Regions from separate parts of the Sphingobium sp. TomTYG73 genome, predicted to be linked through region 3. Evidence: riboswitches for the same ligand, from Rfam matches in the RefSeq annotation. Region 3 holds a riboswitch; each other region holds the start of a gene.
The links. A riboswitch is a leader RNA that binds a small molecule or an ion and turns the genes downstream of it on or off. The one in region 3 is predicted to bind cobalamin.
Positions count from the first base shown of each region.

Region 1: it holds a riboswitch for cobalamin, as region 3 does, so the genes downstream of both, ACZ5TH_RS14750 (TonB-dependent receptor) here and ACZ5TH_RS13025 (DUF1636 domain-containing protein) in region 3, are expected to answer to the same signal.
Region 2: it holds a riboswitch for cobalamin, as region 3 does, so the genes downstream of both, ACZ5TH_RS00500 (TonB-dependent receptor plug domain-containing protein) here and ACZ5TH_RS13025 (DUF1636 domain-containing protein) in region 3, are expected to answer to the same signal.

Region 1 covers NZ_AP027340.1:402,945-408,679, reverse strand. Annotated here, with positions in the region: gene ACZ5TH_RS14765 (malate synthase G) at 1-1,148, opposite strand, end outside; gene ACZ5TH_RS14760 (LysR family transcriptional regulator) at 1,259-2,152, shown strand; gene ACZ5TH_RS14755 (hypothetical protein) at 2,337-2,516, shown strand; cobalamin riboswitch at 2,783-3,024, shown strand; gene ACZ5TH_RS14750 (TonB-dependent receptor) at 3,265-5,223, shown strand; gene ACZ5TH_RS14745 (hypothetical protein) at 5,455-5,697, shown strand.
Region 2 covers NZ_AP027339.1:96,869-102,603, reverse strand. Annotated here, with positions in the region: gene ACZ5TH_RS00510 (FecCD family ABC transporter permease) at 1-788, opposite strand, end outside; gene ACZ5TH_RS00505 (ABC transporter substrate-binding protein) at 902-1,711, shown strand; gene ACZ5TH_RS00500 (TonB-dependent receptor plug domain-containing protein) at 1,748-3,607, opposite strand; cobalamin riboswitch at 3,779-4,003, opposite strand; gene mobA (molybdenum cofactor guanylyltransferase) at 4,065-4,601, shown strand; gene cobA (uroporphyrinogen-III C-methyltransferase) at 4,686-5,468, opposite strand; gene ACZ5TH_RS00485 (molybdopterin-dependent oxidoreductase) at 5,455-5,735, opposite strand, start outside.
Region 3 covers NZ_AP027340.1:14,130-19,864, reverse strand. Annotated here, with positions in the region: gene ACZ5TH_RS13035 (HoxN/HupN/NixA family nickel/cobalt transporter) at 1-945, opposite strand, end outside; cobalamin riboswitch at 1,117-1,362, opposite strand; gene fdhD (formate dehydrogenase accessory sulfurtransferase FdhD) at 1,454-2,236, shown strand; cobalamin riboswitch at 2,284-2,473, shown strand; gene ACZ5TH_RS13025 (DUF1636 domain-containing protein) at 2,634-3,041, shown strand; gene cobT (nicotinate-nucleotide--dimethylbenzimidazole phosphoribosyltransferase) at 3,038-4,054, shown strand; gene ACZ5TH_RS13015 (histidine phosphatase family protein) at 4,051-4,617, shown strand; gene ACZ5TH_RS13010 (adenosylcobinamide-GDP ribazoletransferase) at 4,614-5,324, shown strand; gene ACZ5TH_RS13005 (threonine-phosphate decarboxylase) at 5,321-5,735, shown strand, end outside.

The DNA.
Region 1 (5,735 bases), 390 kb from region 3:
AAGGCGACCTCTTCCGGCCCGTGCATCTTGGGCTTCACGATATAGATGCTGCCCGCCCGGCTATTGACGAAACGCCCGTTCCGCCGAATGTCGTGCAGGGCGATCAGGCTGGTAACGATCCCATCCAATATCCCTTCCGGCGCCTCGTTCCCATTGGACAGCCGCACCGCAGGCGTCGTCATCAAATGCCCGACATTGCGCACGAACAGCAAAGACCGTCCCGGCAAGGTCAACGCACTTCCATCCGGCGCGACATAGGAGCGGTCCCCATTCAACCGCCGCGTCATCATCGCGCCATTCTTCTCGAAACTGTCCTCCAGATCGCCCTTCATCAGGCCGAGCCAGTTGGCATAGGCCGCGACCTTGTCCGCAGCATCCACTGCCGCAACGGAATCCTCCAGATCGCAAATGGTGGACAGCGCCGATTCCAGCACAACGTCCGCCAGATGCGCCGGGTCATCCCGCCCGATCGGATGGCCTGCGTCGATCACCAGCTCAATATGCAGCCCATTGTTGCGAAGCAGGATGTTGTCGCCTGCCCGTCCGGCAAGTTGCGCAGGGTCGCGCAAGACCGGCGTGCCGCCCGCCCAATCCGCCCAACTTCCCTCCGTCAGAGGAACCGCCCGATCCAGGAACGCCTTGGCCCACCCAATCACCTGTGCGCCGCGCGCCGGATCATAGCCCTTGCCCGCCGCCGCGCCCGGAATGGCATCGGTCCCATAGAGCGCATCATAAAGGCTTCCCCACCGCGCATTGGCTGCATTCAATAAGAACCGTGCATTGAGGATAGGCACCACCAGCTGCGGCCCGGCCAATGTGGCAAGCTCCTCATCCACTTGGCTCGACCCGATGGAAAAAGGCGCAGGCTCCGGCACCAAATAGCCGATCTCGGTCAGGAAAGTCCGATAAGCGTCCCCGTCGACCGCCTGCCCCGCCCGCGCCTCATGCCACGCATCTACCTGCGCCTGAATGGCGTCACGCCTTTCCAGCAGAGCCGCATTAAGCGGCGCAAACCGCGCGAAAATCGCAGCCGCGCCCTTCCAAAACGCCTCCGCCGCGATCCCCGTCCCCGGCAGGACTTCTCCATCGATAAAGCGCGCCAGCTCGGCGGCAACCATCAGGCCCGATTTCTCGATCATGCCGTCCATGGGCAACTCTCCATCCAAAATACTGTGACGAAAGCCTATAGACCCCTCTCCATCCTCGCACTAGACAACAAGAACTCAAAGCATCTGTTCCTCACAGGAAAAGATCATCGATGGATCCCGATTATCTTCTCTTCGCCCGCGCGGTGGATGCAGGCAGCCTTTCGGCGGCAGGCCGCATATTGAACATCTCGCCCGCCATGATGTCGAAACGCATCTCCCGGCTGGAAGCGCGCCTCGGCGTCCGCCTCATCCATCGCACCACGCGCCGCCTTGCCCTGACGGAGGAAGGCGTCGGCCTGCACCGCGACCTTGTCGCCATCCTCGACGCCATCCAGCAGGCGGAGCAACGCGTCACCAGTCGGCATCGGAGCGCGTCCGGGCCGCTGCGCATTTCGGCTCCCACCTCCTTCGGCCGCCTGCATGTGGCGCCCCATGTTGGCCGCTTTCTGGACCTCCATCCGCGCGTCGATCTCGAACTCAACCTGTCCGACGCCTATGAAGACCTGCTCGCCGAGCGCATCGACGTGGCGATCCGTATCACCAGCGACATTCCTCTCCATCTGGAGGGACATCATCTCGCCACCAACCGCCGCATCCTCTGCGCCAGCCCCGCCTATCTTGCCGCGCATGGCATTCCGGACAAGATCGCCGACCTCCCCCGCCACCGCCTGCTCGCGGCCGATGGACAATTGCCATGGCGGCTGGTGAATGGCCGCGCGCGCAAGCTGATCGATGGCCAAAGCCATGTCCGCACCAACAGCAGCGAAATCGTGCGCGAACTCGCCCTTACCGGAGTCGGGATCGCCTTGCGCTCGCTCTGGGACGTGGGCGACCTGATCGCGGAAGGCAGCCTCGTCCGCGTCCTCGACAGTTGGGAAGGCCCCGCTGACCTCGCCGTTCACGCCGTCCACCCCCGCGCCGCAGGTCGTCCCGCCGCCGTAGACGCCTTCATCGGCTTCTTGCGCGACACCTTCCGCGATGCATCGTGGAACCGGGGCGGCTGATAGCAAGAAGCCCCTTAGCGCCATCCGCTCAACTGCTTGAAAAGCGCAGAAATCCCTTCCTGAAATCATTTGCAAGCAGGCTGTCAAAAAACAGAAGCTTTCCGGCGTTAACCTGCGTAATGGCAGCGGGAAACAGGCCGATGTTATCGTTCGAGCCATAAGAAATTGAGAGAGGATAAGGGCCATGCGCCCCAATGACGCATCACATTTTTCCGCCTGCGCCGCCCAGGAAGCGCGGCAAGCCAGGGAAGCCCGCCTTCGCGGCGCAGACCAGGCCACCATCGCCCTCCACAATGAACGCGCCGTCCGCTACCAAGCCATGGCCCTACGCCTCCAGCGCGAGCGCGGCGCGACGCTGAACTGATCCATCAACGCCAAGCGGCTACGCCAGCGTCCCACCACGTACCGTCATGCCAGCGAAAGCTGGCATCTCAGGCGACCACGCGCCTCCTAGCAAGGGGATCCCAGCTTCCGCTGGGATGACAAACGGAAAAATGAGGGACACGCCCATTCCCTCTCCCCAACCCTCTCCCCTGAAGGGGAGAGGGGGTAAGTTACCTCACCCAACCACCCCCCCTTGCCCTACCCCCACAGCTCCGCTATCGCCCCCGTCACCCGGGCAACCCCCGGACATGATCGCGCCGGTGCCTCGAAAGAGGCTTAAAAGGGAACATGGTGAAGGAGGCACCCGCCTCCCCAAGCCAAGGCTGTCCCTGCAACTGTAAGCGGCGAGCGCGATGCACATCGCCCCACCTCATAGGCGGGATGGGGCAAGTCACTGGGCCGGACGCTAAATCCTGCGAGGCCCGGGAAGGCCGTGCATCAAGCGATGACCCGCGAGCCAGGAGACCTGCCAGCGTCTGGTCGCTCTTGCCTTGGTCCAGGGGATGGCCGCGGCACGGTAGTTTCCGTCTGAGCGACGAACGAGCGGCGAGAGGCCGCTTCGGTGACGCTGGCGGTCGCCTTGGGGGCGTCCGGCCGTCGGCGCGCGCCGGTCGCCGTCCGGCGGCAGGTCTCTTGCCGAGTGTCGCCAGACGCCCGGAGTGCATGATTTGAAACTACCCAACCAACTCCGCCGCGCCGCCTGCGCGCTGACCGCCACTCTCCTTCCTTTGCCAGCCTTCGCCGCCGAAACGAACGACGCAGGCGAGGATGCGAACACCATCGTCGTCTTCGGCCGGGGCGAGGACAAGATAGGCACCGCCCATGCAGCCAGCGAGGGCAGCGTCGGCGGCGCGGACCTTCTCGTCCGCCCGCTGCTGCGCGTCGCCGAACTGCTCGAAGCGGTGCCAGGCATGGTCGCGGCCCAACATTCGGGCAGCGGCAAGGCCAATCAATATTTCCTGCGCGGCTTCAATCTGGACCATGGGTCGGACTTCACCACCTATATCGACGGGGTTCAGATGAACTTCCGCACCCAAGGCCACGGCCAGGGCTATCTCGACCTCAACGGACTCATCCCCGAAATCATCGCGCGGGAGGATTTTCGCAAAGGCCCCTATCGCGCCGATGGCGGTGACTTCGCGCTCGCGGGCGCGGCCTATATGACCACGATCGACGGCTATGACCGTCCATGGGTCGCGGCGGAGGGCGGCTCCTTCGGCTGGCGCAGGCTGGCGGCGGGCGGCACGGTAAAGGCGGGCGCAGGCAATCTCACCCTCGTCGCCCAGGCCAAGGCTTATGACGGCCCGTGGCAGGAGGCCGAACATCTGCGCCACTATGCAGGTTTCGCCAAATATACGCTTCCCGCCGGGGCCGGTAAGATCGACGGCACGCTCCACGCCTATCGCGCGACATGGCGTCCCACCGAGCAGATCCCCGAACGGATCATCGGCACCCCGCTCTGCCCCGATGTCTTCTGTTCGCCCGATCCGTCCGCGCGCGGCGAAACGGCGCGCATCATCGGCAATCTCGCCACTGTACAGCCGACATGGCGCGCCAATCTCTACGCGCAATTCTACGACTGGACGATGTTCTCCAATCCCACCTACACCGATCCCGACGGCACCAGCGCGCAGATCGAGCAGTTCGACCGCCGCTGGGTATTGGGCTTCACCGGCGAAAAGCGTTGGGACATAGCCCCGGCACTGCAACTGAAGCTCGGCACGGAAAATCGCTATGACGCGATCGGCAATGTCGGCGTCAATCGCACGTCGAACCGCGCTTTCCTCTCCTCGCTCGGCCGCTATCGCGTAAAGCAGGGGTCAGCCGCCCTTTATGGCGAAGCCACCGTCACGCCGCTGCCGGGCTTGCGCATCACTGGCGGCCTGCGCGGCGACTATTATCATTATGACGTCCGCGCCCGCGACGCCGTCGCCGCCGCGCTAGGCGAAGGCAGCGGATCGGACACGCTCGTCTCTCCCAAGGCGTCGGCCGCCTGGGCAATCACGCCGCATGTCGAACTTTATGCCAATTGGGGCCGGGGCTTTCATTCCAACGATGCGCGCGGCGCGGTCAATGTCGACACGCCTGTCCCGATGCTCGTGCGCGGCACGGGCAAGGAATTGGGCGGCCGCCTGCAACTACCCGGCTTCACCTTCACCGCGACCTATTGGTGGCTCAATGTCGGGAGCGAGTTGCGCTTCGTCGGCGACTCCAACGCGGTCGAACCCAGCGGAGCCAGCCGCCGCCACGGCTATGAGCTTGTCGCCTTCTGGCGCCCGCTCCCCTGGCTCGCCTTCGACGGCAATTACACCGCCAGCCACAGCCGCTATACCAATGGCGACCATATCCCCAACGCTTTCAAAAATGCCGCGTCCGCCGGGGCCGCCATCGTGCTCGATCCATGGGAAGCCAGCATCCGCGTCCGTCACCTTGGCCCCTCGCCGCTGATCGAGGACAATAGCGTGCGCGATTCCGGTAGCACGGTCGTCAACGCGCGCGCCGCCTGGAAGGGGAAGCGGGTGCAAGTCTATGCCGAACTGCTCAACATCCTTGGCAGCGGGGACAAGGACATCGCTTATTATTACGAGTCCTACCTTCCCACCACCGATGCGGAGCCTGTCGAAGGGAGGCTGAGCCGCGTGGTCGAACCGCGAACGGTGAGAGGCGGCGTCAAGTTCAGCTTCTGATGCTGGGGAAGGCCGCATCTAGAAAGAGCCTGCGGCCTTCCCAATCAATGGCTTACATAATGAACGGCGATGTTCATAAAGTAAAAGTGGATAGGGCAACGGTCAAACTACAATAGAATACATGTTAAATACCCGTGGAAATTTTGAGACGTAGTTGACGTCTTTTCGCCGCTATGCAATTTTCCCCCTCGGCAATCTGGACAAAGAATCAGTAGCCTGGAGAGGATGCCAATGAAGCACGCACCATTAAGGGGCGCCGTTTTTCACGCGATATTGCGTGACTGCCTGGAAGCACAGCGCGCCCCCAAGGAAACAGAAATACAACTGATCGCCTGCAAGATATGGCAGGACAGTTTCGCGGCGATCACGCACAAGAACTGGCACGACCTCGTACCGGGCGGCGAGGAGTATGAATACACCATCAACGCCGCGCGCATGGCCTTCGGCCTGCACGCGACCAACACCGCCGCCTAAATGGATAGCCCAATCCGCTTACGCCGACGATTGCCGGA
Region 2 (5,735 bases), on a different replicon from region 3:
ACGATGAGGCCGACGAAGCCGATTGCGCCCGACACGGCGACCGCTCCGCCGACGCCGATCGCGACGCCCAGCATCATGCGCAGCCGTGCCCTGGAAAGGTCAACGCCGAGTGCCTGTGCGCCCTCCTCCCCCAAGGTCAGTGCGTCGAGGCTGCGGCCGTCGGCGATCAGCAGCGCGGCGCCGAGGAGGACGCAGGGCAGCGCGATCCAGACATGGGCGTAGCTGCGATTTTCAAGGCTGCCCATCAGCCAGTTCATGATCTCCATCGCCGCGAAGGGATTGGGTGAGAGGTTGAGCGACAGGCTGATCCCCGCCCCCGCGAGGGTTGCGACGGCTATGCCTGCGAGGATCAGGGTCAGCGGGCTTTCGGATGGGCCTGCGAGCAGGAACAGCGCGGCGATGGCGATGAGGCTGGCGATGATGGCGAGGGCGGGGAGGATGAGCGGGTGAAGCTGCGCGAGGCCGAAATATAGGGCGCAGACTGCTCCGAGAGCCGCCGCGTTGGAGGCGCCAAGGACCGAGGGTTCAGCGAGTGGGTTGCGGAGATAGCCCTGAAGCGCGGCTCCGGCGAGGCCCAGCATCGCGCCGACGATGAGACCGAGCAGCATGCGCGGCAGGCGCAGGTCGATGAGAATAGCGCGGGCGACCTCATCACCGCCGCCGGTGAGGACGGCTAGGATGCGGGCGGGAGAGAGTGGTACGGCGCCCAGCGTGAGGGAGCCAAGCGCTGCCAAAAGCGTGAGCGCGATCAGGATGGGGAGCAGCAGGGGATGGCGGCGGGCCTTCATGGCTTGCGCGCTCCAAGGCTGCTGATAGGGGTTGTAGTGCTGCGGCGAAAGCGGGAGCACGGCGCTTTGCGGAGGCTGGATTGGTGCGCAGAAGGTTGTTGGCGATATGTTGTTTGGTCGGCCTGACCGGCGCTGCGCCCGCGCCGCCCAAGCGTATCGTGTCGCTCAACACCTGTTCCGACCAATATGTGCTGGCGCTCGCCGATCCGGGGCAGATCGCGGCTCTGAGTCCCTATGGGCATGATCCGGAACTGTCGGCGGCGATCGCCAAGGCGCGGCGTTTTCCGGTACTGAAACGTCCGGCCGAAGAGGTATTGGCGCTGCGTCCCGATTTGGTGATCGGCTTTCCCGATGGCACTGGCGGCGTTGTCAGCGCGCCGGACGGGCGATGGCGCAAGCTGGGGCTGGCGAGCGCGGACAGTTTCGCGGCGATCAGGGGACAGATCCGGCAGGTGGCGGCCATTGTCGGCCATCCCGCGCGGGGCGAGGCGATGATCGCGGGCATGGAGCGCGACCTTGCCGCCCTGCCCCGGTCCCGGCGCGGCGGCGTGGCTGCCTATTATCAGCGGCGCGGCTATATGACCGGGACCGGCACTTTGGTCGATGAGTTGATCCGGCGCGCGGGCCTCACCAATCTGGCTGCGAAACTTGGCAAGCCAGCGCTGGCCCAGGTGCCGTTGGAACAGATGATCGCGGCCAGGCCCGACTATCTGATCGTGGAGCAAGGCAGCGAAAAGGTCGTCGATCAGGGGACGGAAATGCTGCACCACCCGGTGCTGCGATCCATTCCTCGCATCCGCGTGCCGCAAGCCTGGACGGTCTGCGGCGGCCCCGCCTATGTGCGGGCCGCGCGCAGCATCGTGGCGCAGGCGGACGCCGCAAGCAAAGGCAGGGCGCGCCCAAAGGCCGCGCCCCTGCGATGAAGGGGGGCAGTCGCCCACCCCCTTCACCTTCTACCGTCAGAAGCGGACACGCACGCCGCCATAGGCCGACCGGCCGTAGGTGCCATAACCATAGGCGGTGGCGTATTCCTGATCGAACAGATTGTCGATGCGACCATAGATTTCGAGCCTTTCCGTGATCGGGAAGGACGCGCGGATATCCGTTACCGCATAGCCGTCAATCTGCACCCGGTTGCGGGTCACGGGGTCGAGATCGACGCTGTCGCTGACCATCGTCACGGTCGCCCCGGTCGACAGGCCGAAGGACCAGGCATAATCGACCGATGCGCTGACGGCGTTAGCGGCGCGGCGCAGCAGGCGCTCGCCAAAGGCCGCGCTGCCCGGCGAACGATCACGCGCATCGACATAGCTATAGGCGGCGGTGAAGGTCAGTGCATCGACCGGACGCAGCGTCAGCGTCGTTTCCACGCCCTTGGCGCGGGTGCGATCCAGATTGCCATAGGTGAATGTCGTATTGTCGTAATTCAGCTGGTCCCGCGTGTCGCGCCAGAATCCGGTGACGGACAGCACCGCCCGGTCGCTCCCCAGATTCTGGTCGAAGCCGATGTCGTAGCTCTTCGAACGCTCGGGCTTCAGGTTCGGATTGCCGCTGAATGTATCGTAAAGCTGATAGAGCGACGGCGCCTTGAAGCCCTCCCCGTAGCTCAGGCGGAAATTGGTCGCGCCGCCATTGGGCGTGTAGTTGGCGTTCGCGCCGAACGTCGTCGCGCCGCCGAACTGGCTGTGATCGTCATGCCGCACGCCTGCGGTCATGGACAGGCCTTCAACTGGCTTCACCACCGCGAGGGCATAAACGCTGTCGATATTGGCGCGGTGGCTTTCCTGCGAACCGAAGCCGAAAAACTCATAATCGGGCCGCTCATGTTCATAGCCGAGCAGCAGCTTTACGTCATCGATGGGCTGATAGACGCCTTCATATTCGAAGCGCAGGTTCGTCCCGGAATAGCCGAAGTCCGGGGCGTTGCCGCGCACGAAATAATAATCGCGATCCTGCTGATACCAGGTAACGGCCGCCCGGTTGGTCAGCTTGCCGTCGAACAGCGCCAAATTCACGCCCGCATAGCCGATATATTGATTGGACTTCGCGACGTCGGGGCTGTCGGCCGGCGTGCCAAAGAAGCTGTCATAGTCGAGATCGCCGTTGATATAATAGCCGCGCAGGTCGAGGCTCAGATCATCGGTGAAGGCGATCTTCAGCCGGGCATTGCCAGTGATATTTTCATAGCCATCCTTTTCCGCGCCACCGAAATCGGAAGAGACAGCGGAGATGCCATCGGTGCGGAAATAGGCGAGGCCCACGCCGCCCGACAATATGCCGCTGGTGCCCGATACATCCGCCTTCGCATTCAGCGTATCGGCATAGCCATAATCGACCGACGCCTTGCCGCCGAACCCTTCGCTTGGGATACCGGTCATGATGTTGACGACGCCGCCGATCGCCTGGCTGCCATAGGCAATGGAGTTGGAACCGCGCAGCACCTCGATCCGGCGGATATTGCCGACAAGCAAATTGCCGAAATCATATTGATCGCCGATGCCGCTCGGGTCGTTGACCTTCACGCCGTCGATCAGCACCAGCGTCTGCGTCGTTTCGGCGCCACGCACCGACACGCTGGTGACGTTGCCCAAGCTCCCGGTACGATTGAAGCGGACTCCCGGTGTGGTGACCAGCAAATCGACGACGCTGACATTCTGGCGGGTTTCAATCGTCTTTTCGTCGATCACGGTCACCGCCTGCCCGACTTCATCGGTAGGCTGTTCGATGCCGAGCGCGGTGACGATGATTTCGTCCGCGTCTGCGGCGAGCGCGGGGGTGGCAGCGAGGAGCGCCAGCAGTGAAATTCCGGTCCTGATCATATTTCTGTCTTCCCTGAGCGCCATGCGACATGAGCCCAGGGCCTGCCGCATGAGCGGCCGGTGCGCGGGAAGAAGAGACGCCAGCCCCGTCACGCGCACCGATGCGGCCCTGCGCCGCTTCGTCGCTCAGACGGAAAACACCGTGCCCGGACCTATCCCTGGACCCAAGGCAAGAGCGACCATGCGCCGGTAGGTTTCCTGGCTCGCGGGTCGTCGCGGTGATGCACGCCTTCCCGGACTTTTGGTCCAGTGGCTGGTCCCCCTCGCCTTCCCCTTTGAAGGCTTGCGGGTTTCCCTGTGCATCGCGCTCGCCGCTTACAGTTGCAGGGACAGCCGCGGAGTTGGACGGTGATCCCGTCCGCACCGCATTCCCTTTCCGGCGCGATCTTTCGTGAACAGTTGCCCGCTCACGCCGCGCGCCATAGGGGAAGTTGAGGGTTCTGCCAAGGAGTGGATAATGCGATTGCTGGGTGCGGTGCTGGCTGGGGGACGATCCAGCCGTTTCGGCAGCGACAAGGCATTGGCGCTGATGCCGGACGGGCGCACGCTGATCGACCATGCTGTGGCGGCGATCGCGCCGCATGTGGAGGCAGTGGTGGTCTGCGGGCGGAGCGTCGAGGGGCTGACGGGGCTAGCGGATCGGCCAGCGGCGGACATGGGGCCGCTGGGCGGGCTGAACGCGGCGCTGCATTATGCGCGCAGTCAAGGTTACGATGCGGTGCTGACGACGGGGTGCGACATGCCCGTTTATCCGGCGGCGCTGGTGGAGGCGCTTGTGGGTGACAGTGGGGCGGTGCTGAAAGGGCAGCAGCTTGCGGGATTTTGGCCTGCGTCGCTCGCGGACGAGCTGGATGCGCATCTGGCAGAAGAGAATAATCGGTCGATCTTTGGCTGGATCGAGCGGTCTCGCGCGCGGGTGGTGGAGCGGCCGGAACTGGTGCTGCCGAATATCAATCGGCCGGAGGATCTGGCGCGCTGGCGCGAGCCGAACTGAGCTTGCCGAAGCCCCCTCCCTTCCTTCCAACTAAGTTCGGGGGCATTCGGCAAGCTCAGGGCAAAAGTTGCAAAGAGCCGGTCTTCAAAGCTGAAGAGCGACGCTGGCTGCAACCCCTACAGGCATGGTCGTTCCCGCCACCGCTTCGCCGATCAGCAGCAGGGTGGGGTCTTCGTCGCTGATCGTGGCGACCAGGAAGGCTAGCGCGGACAGCTTGCCCCGGATCAGGCGTTCGGTGGGGAGCGAGACGTTCACCGCCACCATCACCGGCGTTTCGGGATCGCGTCCGGCGGCGATCAACTGGCGGCTGATCTCTCCAGCGGCGGCGCGGCCCATATAGATGCCGAGCGTGCCGCCGGGACGGGCCAGCGCTTCCCAGTCGAGCTTGAGCGGTTCACCGGCTTTCAGATGCGCGGTCACCAGCGTCAGGCCTCGCGCCTTGCCGCGCAGGGTGAGCGACGCGCTGCCGCTGGCCGCTGCTGCGCTGGCGGTGGTGATGCCGGGGCAGATGTGGAAGCGGATGCCGTCGGCAGCGAGATGCTCCATCTCTTCGGACGAGCGGCCAAAGACCGACGGGTCGCCGCCCTTGAGGCGCACGACGCGCTTGCCAGCCTTGGCGGCGGCGAGGAGGAGGTCGTTGATGCTTTCCTGCGCCTTTGAATGGCGGCCCGAACGCTTGCCGACGCTGACCCGATCGACACCTTGGGGGATGAGATCGAGCACGCCGGGGCCGACGAGCGCGTCGTAGAAGACGATTTCGGCGGCGGCGATCAGCTTTTCGGCCTTGCGGGTGAGGAGGTCCGGGTCGCCCGGACCTGCGCCGACCAGCCAGACTTCACCGGGGGCGATTAGTTCATTCGGCTGCATGAAGGGCCTCCTGCGGAATTTGGGCGAGGATGTTGGCGAGCGCGGGACGGCAGGACCCGCAATTGGTGCCAGCGCCGATCGCCTTGCCGATGGCGGGGACATCGACCAGGCTCTGGTCGCGGATGGCGGTGACGATCTGGTTCAAACCAATGTCGAAGCAGACGCAGATGGTCGGCCCCTTGTCGGGCTGGTTGCCGGGACCGCGCGCGGCGAGGACGGATGCGCCCACCTCTTCGGCTTCGAGCTGGCTGATGAGCCAGTCACGCG
Region 3 (5,735 bases):
GATGAAGAAGCCGAGGCTGTTGAAGTGCTCGCCCAGATTGGCGGCCACCGACCAGACGCCGCCCGTCAGGCCCAGCTTGTCGCCCAGCAGCGCCGCCGCCTCGATCCCGCCGATGACGATTGCGACCAGCGCGGACACCGATGTGATGGTGATGTTGTAGTAGAGCTTGCGGATCGGCTTCACGAACGCCCATTGATAGGCGCCCATCATCAGCGCGCCGTCCGCCGTGTCGATCAGCGCCATGCCCCCCGCGAACAGCAAGGGGAATATGAGCACGGTCGCGATCGAAAGCCCGCTCGCCGCCTGACCCGCGGACAGGCCGAGGATCGCGACTTCGGTCGCCGTGTCGAACCCTAGCCCGAACAGAAAACCCAGCGGCGCCATGTGCCAGCTGCGCGTGACCAGACGGAACAGCGGCCGGAACAGGCGGGCCAACATGCCCCGATTGCCCAGCAATATGTCCATATCTTCATCGACATAGGCGCCACCACTGCGGACGTGGTTGAAGGTCTTTAGAACCGACCGCAGGATGATGAGGTTCATCGCGGCAATGGCAAAGAGGAAGGTGGCGGAGATGATCGTCGCGATCATCCCGCCAATCTCGCCCGCCGCCTCAACGCGGCTAAGCGCGCTGGCGGCGAAGGCGATGAGGACCGCCGCGATCAGCACGATTGCGCTATGGCCGATCGCGAACCACAGGCCGACGGTCAGCGGCCGCTGACCTTCCTGCATCAGCTTGCGCGTCACATTGTCGATCGCGGCGATATGGTCGGCATCGACTGCATGGCGCAGCCCCAGGCTCCAGGCGAGCAGGGCGGTGCCCAGCATCATCGTGTCGCCCGCAAAGATCAGCGAGGCGCATAGCCATAACGCGATGTTGGCGGCGATCAGCCCCGCGAAGATGAAAGTGGCACGGCGACGAAGCGCCGGAAATTGCATGGCCATAAAAGCATGGCTCCCGTCAGCGTCAGCGAGACTGGACGGGACCTCCGCTAAGCGGCCGACATTCCGCGCCGGACGGACGCATCTTTGCGCCCGGCACGCATGCCGGTGCGGCCCCGCCGCACGCGTCGCTCAGACGGAATACCGTGCCCCGGCCATCCCCTGGGCCAAAGCAAGAGCGACCAGACGCCGACAGGTCTCCTGGCTTGCGGGTCATCGCTCGACACATGGCCTTCCCAGGCCTCGCATGATTTAGCGTCCGGCCCAGTGGCTGACCCTCCGACAAGTGACGGAAGGTCGATATGCGTCTCGCTCACCGCTTACAGTTGCAGGGACAGCCGCGGATTTGGGCGCCTTGTCAGCAGCCCGCACCGCATTCCCTTTAAAGCCCTTCCGGGCACCGGCGCGATCGAGGCCGTGCATAGATGGCTTGCCCGCCAAAGGGAAGCGGCAGTTGCATGGCCGCGTCCATTTGCTTGCCGGAGGCACATTGCCCGCCTAGACCGGCCCTATGTCTTCGCCCTTCTCCTTCACCCGCATCACCCCCGATGGCGACGCATCGTCCGTGACGCGCGAGTTGGCGGAGGAAGTGCCCGTCGCGATCGAGTTCAACGGCGTTGGCTATGCCGTGTTGATGGCGACGCCCGCCGACGTTGCGGAACTGGTGCAGGGGTTCGCGCTGGCCGAGCGGCTGGTCATCCCATCCGACGCGCCGATCGACGTCGATGTCCATGCTACGGAGCAGGGCCTTGTCGCGCGGGCCACGCTGCCGGAAGACCGCGTCGAGGGGCTGCTCGGCCGGGTCCGTCATCGCGTCTCCGATTCCTCCTGTGGTCTGTGCGGCGTGGAAAATCTGGAGCAGGCGATGCGGCCCTTGCCTGCCGTGACCGCCCGATCGGAAGCGAGCCGGGAAGCTATCTTCGGCGCCCTGCGCGATCTTGCCGCACATCAGCCGCTCAACCGGCAAACCGGCGCGGTCCATGCCGCTGCCTTGGCGGGACCGGATGGCGCGATCCGCCTCGCCTATGAGGATGTGGGCCGCCACAATGCCTTCGACAAGCTGATCGGGGCCATGCGGAGGCGGCAGCTATCCTGGGATGGCGGCTTCGCGCTGCTGTCCTCCCGCTGTTCCTTTGAGCTGGTGGAAAAGGCAGCGCTCGCCAATTGCCCGCTGCTCGTCACCATATCCGCCCCGACCCGTCTGGCAGCCGAGCGTGCGACCAGCGCCGGATTGCCGATCGTCGTGCTTGCCCGGCCCGATGCCATACTCTCGGGGGGGGGCCTGCCCGACTGACAAAGCGCCGCTCCATCTACCGCTTGCGGACGCGCCGCGGGCTCTTTATCAGCAGCCCCGCGACAGGTTCCCCTCGGGGATCAAAAGGGAAGTCGGGTGTAATGCCCGCGCTGCCCCTGCAACTGTAAGCGGTGAGTGGACCGGCCACGCAGCCATTGGGGGAGCTTTTCTCCCGAGAAGGCGGTCGGTTCGCAGCGACCCGTGAGCCAGGAGACCTGCCTGCCGCAGTCGTTCTTCGACCGGACAGGGTGTGCCGGACGAACGGGGTTCCCCTCGCGGACGACAGCCACCGCCTTGCTCGCCATCCGGCCGGGCAGGGCCGTTTGCGGTTCGATTTTGCGGGGAGGACCATGATGACGGTCTTTCATGTTCACATGGTTATGAAAGTGCGCCGCTGATGCTGCGCGCGGTCGAAAACGGGGCGTCGGTGGTGGTCTGCTCGACCTGCCGCCTGTCCGCTGATCAGCGGGAAGATGGAGCAGGACGGCGCGGCGGCGCGTTGCTGGTTGAAGCGATGCGCGATCTTCAGGCGGCCGAGCCTGCTTATGATGCGGTTGCCGTGCAGGACATGCCCTGCCTCTTCGCCTGTCAGCGTCATTGCACCGTCCATGTGCGTGGCCCCGGCAAGGTCGGCTACGTGCTGGGCGACTTCAACCCGGATGCCGACGCCGCCCGCGCCATCCTCGACTATGCCCTGCGCCACGCGGCCAGCGAAGAAGGCGTCGTGCGCTACGCCGAATGGCCGCAGGGAGTGAAGGGCCATTTCATCGTCCGCACCCCGCCCGAAGGCTTTGTTTGCACATGATCGGCTTTCAGGATCGCGGTGGCTTCCAATCCGCGCTCGCCAACCTCCCTCAGCCTGATGCGGCGGCGATCGAAGCGGCAGCGGCGCGGCAGGCATCTTTGACGAAGCCCGCCGGATCGCTCGGCCGCCTGGAGGAGGTCGCCCTCTTCATGGCAGGCTGGCAAGGTCGCGAACGTCCACGCACCGACCGCATCCGCGCCGCCGTCTTCGCGGGCAATCATGGCGTCGCCGCGCGCGGTGTCAGCGCCTTCCCGCCCTCCGTCACCGCGCAGATGGTCGCGAACTTCCAAGCAGGTGGCGCGGCGATCAACGCGCTTGCGGGCGCCTGCGGAGCCGAGCTGGTCATTGTCCCGCTCGCCCTCGACAATCCCACCGCCGACATATGCGAAGCCTCCGCGATGACGGAAGCGGAGTGCCTCGACGCCCTGAACGCGGGCGCCGCCGCCGTCGTGCAAGATTGCGACCTGTTCTTCGCAGGTGAAATGGGCATCGCCAACACCACTTCTGCCGCCGCACTGTGCCTTGAATCCTTTGATGGCGAGGCGCAGGACTGGACGGGGAGGGGCACCGGCATCGACGCAGCCGCCCTCACTCGCAAGACGCAGGCCGTCCAGATCGCGCATACGCTGCACGGTCCCCATTGCACCGACGCCTTCGAAACCCTCCGCCGTCTCGGCGGGCGAGAGATCGCGGCGATGGCAGGCGCCGTCCTTGCCGCGCGCATGATGCGTGTGCCGGTGCTGCTCGACGGCTTTATCTGCGGCGCGGCCATCGCCCCTCTGGCGCGAGACAATCCCGCCATCACGGCCCACTGCCTCGCCGCCCACTGCTCCGCCGAAGCAGGCCATGCCCGGCTGCTCGAAGAGCTCGGCCTGCACCCCTTGCTTCACCTCGACATGCGCCTCGGCGAAGGCAGCGGCGCAGCGGTCGCGGCGCAACTCATCCGCTCGGCCCTCGCCGCGCACGACCAGATGGCAACCTTCGCCGAAGCCGCCGTGGCTAACGCGCTATGAGCCCGCTCACGCTCCATCTGATGCGCCACGCAGCGCCACAAACGCCCGGCCTCCTGCTCGGTCACATGGATATGCCCCCCGACCCGGCCGCCATGCAGCTATGCATCGAACGATCCCGCGCGCTTGCGTTCGACCGCCTGATCAGCTCCGACCTTGCACGCGCCCACGCTCCGGCCGCCCTGATCGCAACCAACAGGCAAGTGCCGCACGACGTCGACGCGCGCTGGCGGGAGCTGCACTTCGGCGCGTGGGAAGGCACCGATCCCGCAACTCTCCCTGCTGAGGAAATTGGTCGTTTCTGGTCATCCCCGGACGACCATCCTCCGCCGGGAGGGGAAAGCTGGTCCGGCCTTTGCCTGCGCGTAAAGGCGGCACTTGGCGAAATCGACCGGTCCTCGCTGGTCCTCACCCATGCCGGTGCGATACGGGGGGCGCTGACTACGCTGTATGGCTTCACGTACCAGCAGGCCTGGGCAATCGACCTTCCCTATGGCGCCTTGCTCAGCCTGCGTATCTGGACGGGAGACAATCCAAACGCGCAGATCACCGGCCTCGTGACATGATCCGCCTCGTCCTCGCGCTGCAACTCATGACCCGCCTGCCGCTCCCGCAAGTGCGCGCGGAGGCAAAGGACTTTGCCGCTGCGATCCGCTGGTTTCCCGCGACCGGCATCATCGTCGGCCTTGCCGTCGCCGCCGCCATAACGATCGGCCTCCTCGTCGAACCCTGGATGGCCGCCTTGCTCGGCCTGATCGCCTGGGTCGCCATCACCGGGGCGCTTCATCTCGACGGTCTTGGCGACATCGCTGACGGGGTAGGGGCAGCCCATGGCGACCCGGCAAAGCTGTCCGCCGTTCTTGCCGACCCGCATATCGGGAGCTTCGGCGTCGTCACCATCGTCCTGCAACTGCTGGCGAAGCTCGTCCTGCTGCGCCTCTGCGCGGAGCATGTCGCGCCGATCGCCCTCATCGCCGTGCCCTTCGTCGCGCGGATCGGCCCCCTGGCATGGACCCTCTGGCTCCCGCCGCTCCATGAGGGCTTGGCCAGCCGCTTCCGTGAAAGCATCAGCCCGGCGCACCTGCTCGGCTGGACAATGCTGGCCCTAGCTTTCTGCCTGATCATTCCCGCCCTCCTGTCCGCCGCTATCCTCGTCCCGCTTTGGGGATGGTGGCTGCGCAGCCGGATCGGCGGCATTTCGGGCGATGGTCATGGCGCCGGGATCGAACTCATCGAAAGCGGCCTGCTCGCCGCACTGGTGCTGGCACGATGAGTGACATCTTTCGTTGGCATGGCGGTCGTCTGGCGGCGGCGCGTCAGCATTATGAGACGCGCCTTCCCTGGATTGATCTTTCCACCGGCATAAATCCGCTCGTCTGGCCCGGTACCGCCACGATCAACCCGGACTGGCAATCCCTCCCCGATCCCGCAGCGCTTGCCGATCTCGAACAGGCCGCCGCCACATATTTCGGCGTCTCCCCCGATCACATCTGCGCACTGCCGGGCACCGAAACCGGCCTGCGCCTGCTTGGCCACCTGATCGATACGCCCGCCTGCCATATCCTGCCGTCTTACCGCACCCATGCGCAGGTTTTCCCGAATTCGCGCCCGTTGCAGCGACCCGAAGACGCGCCACCGGGCACCGCGCTCCTGCTCGCCAATCCTAACAATCCCGATGGCCGCC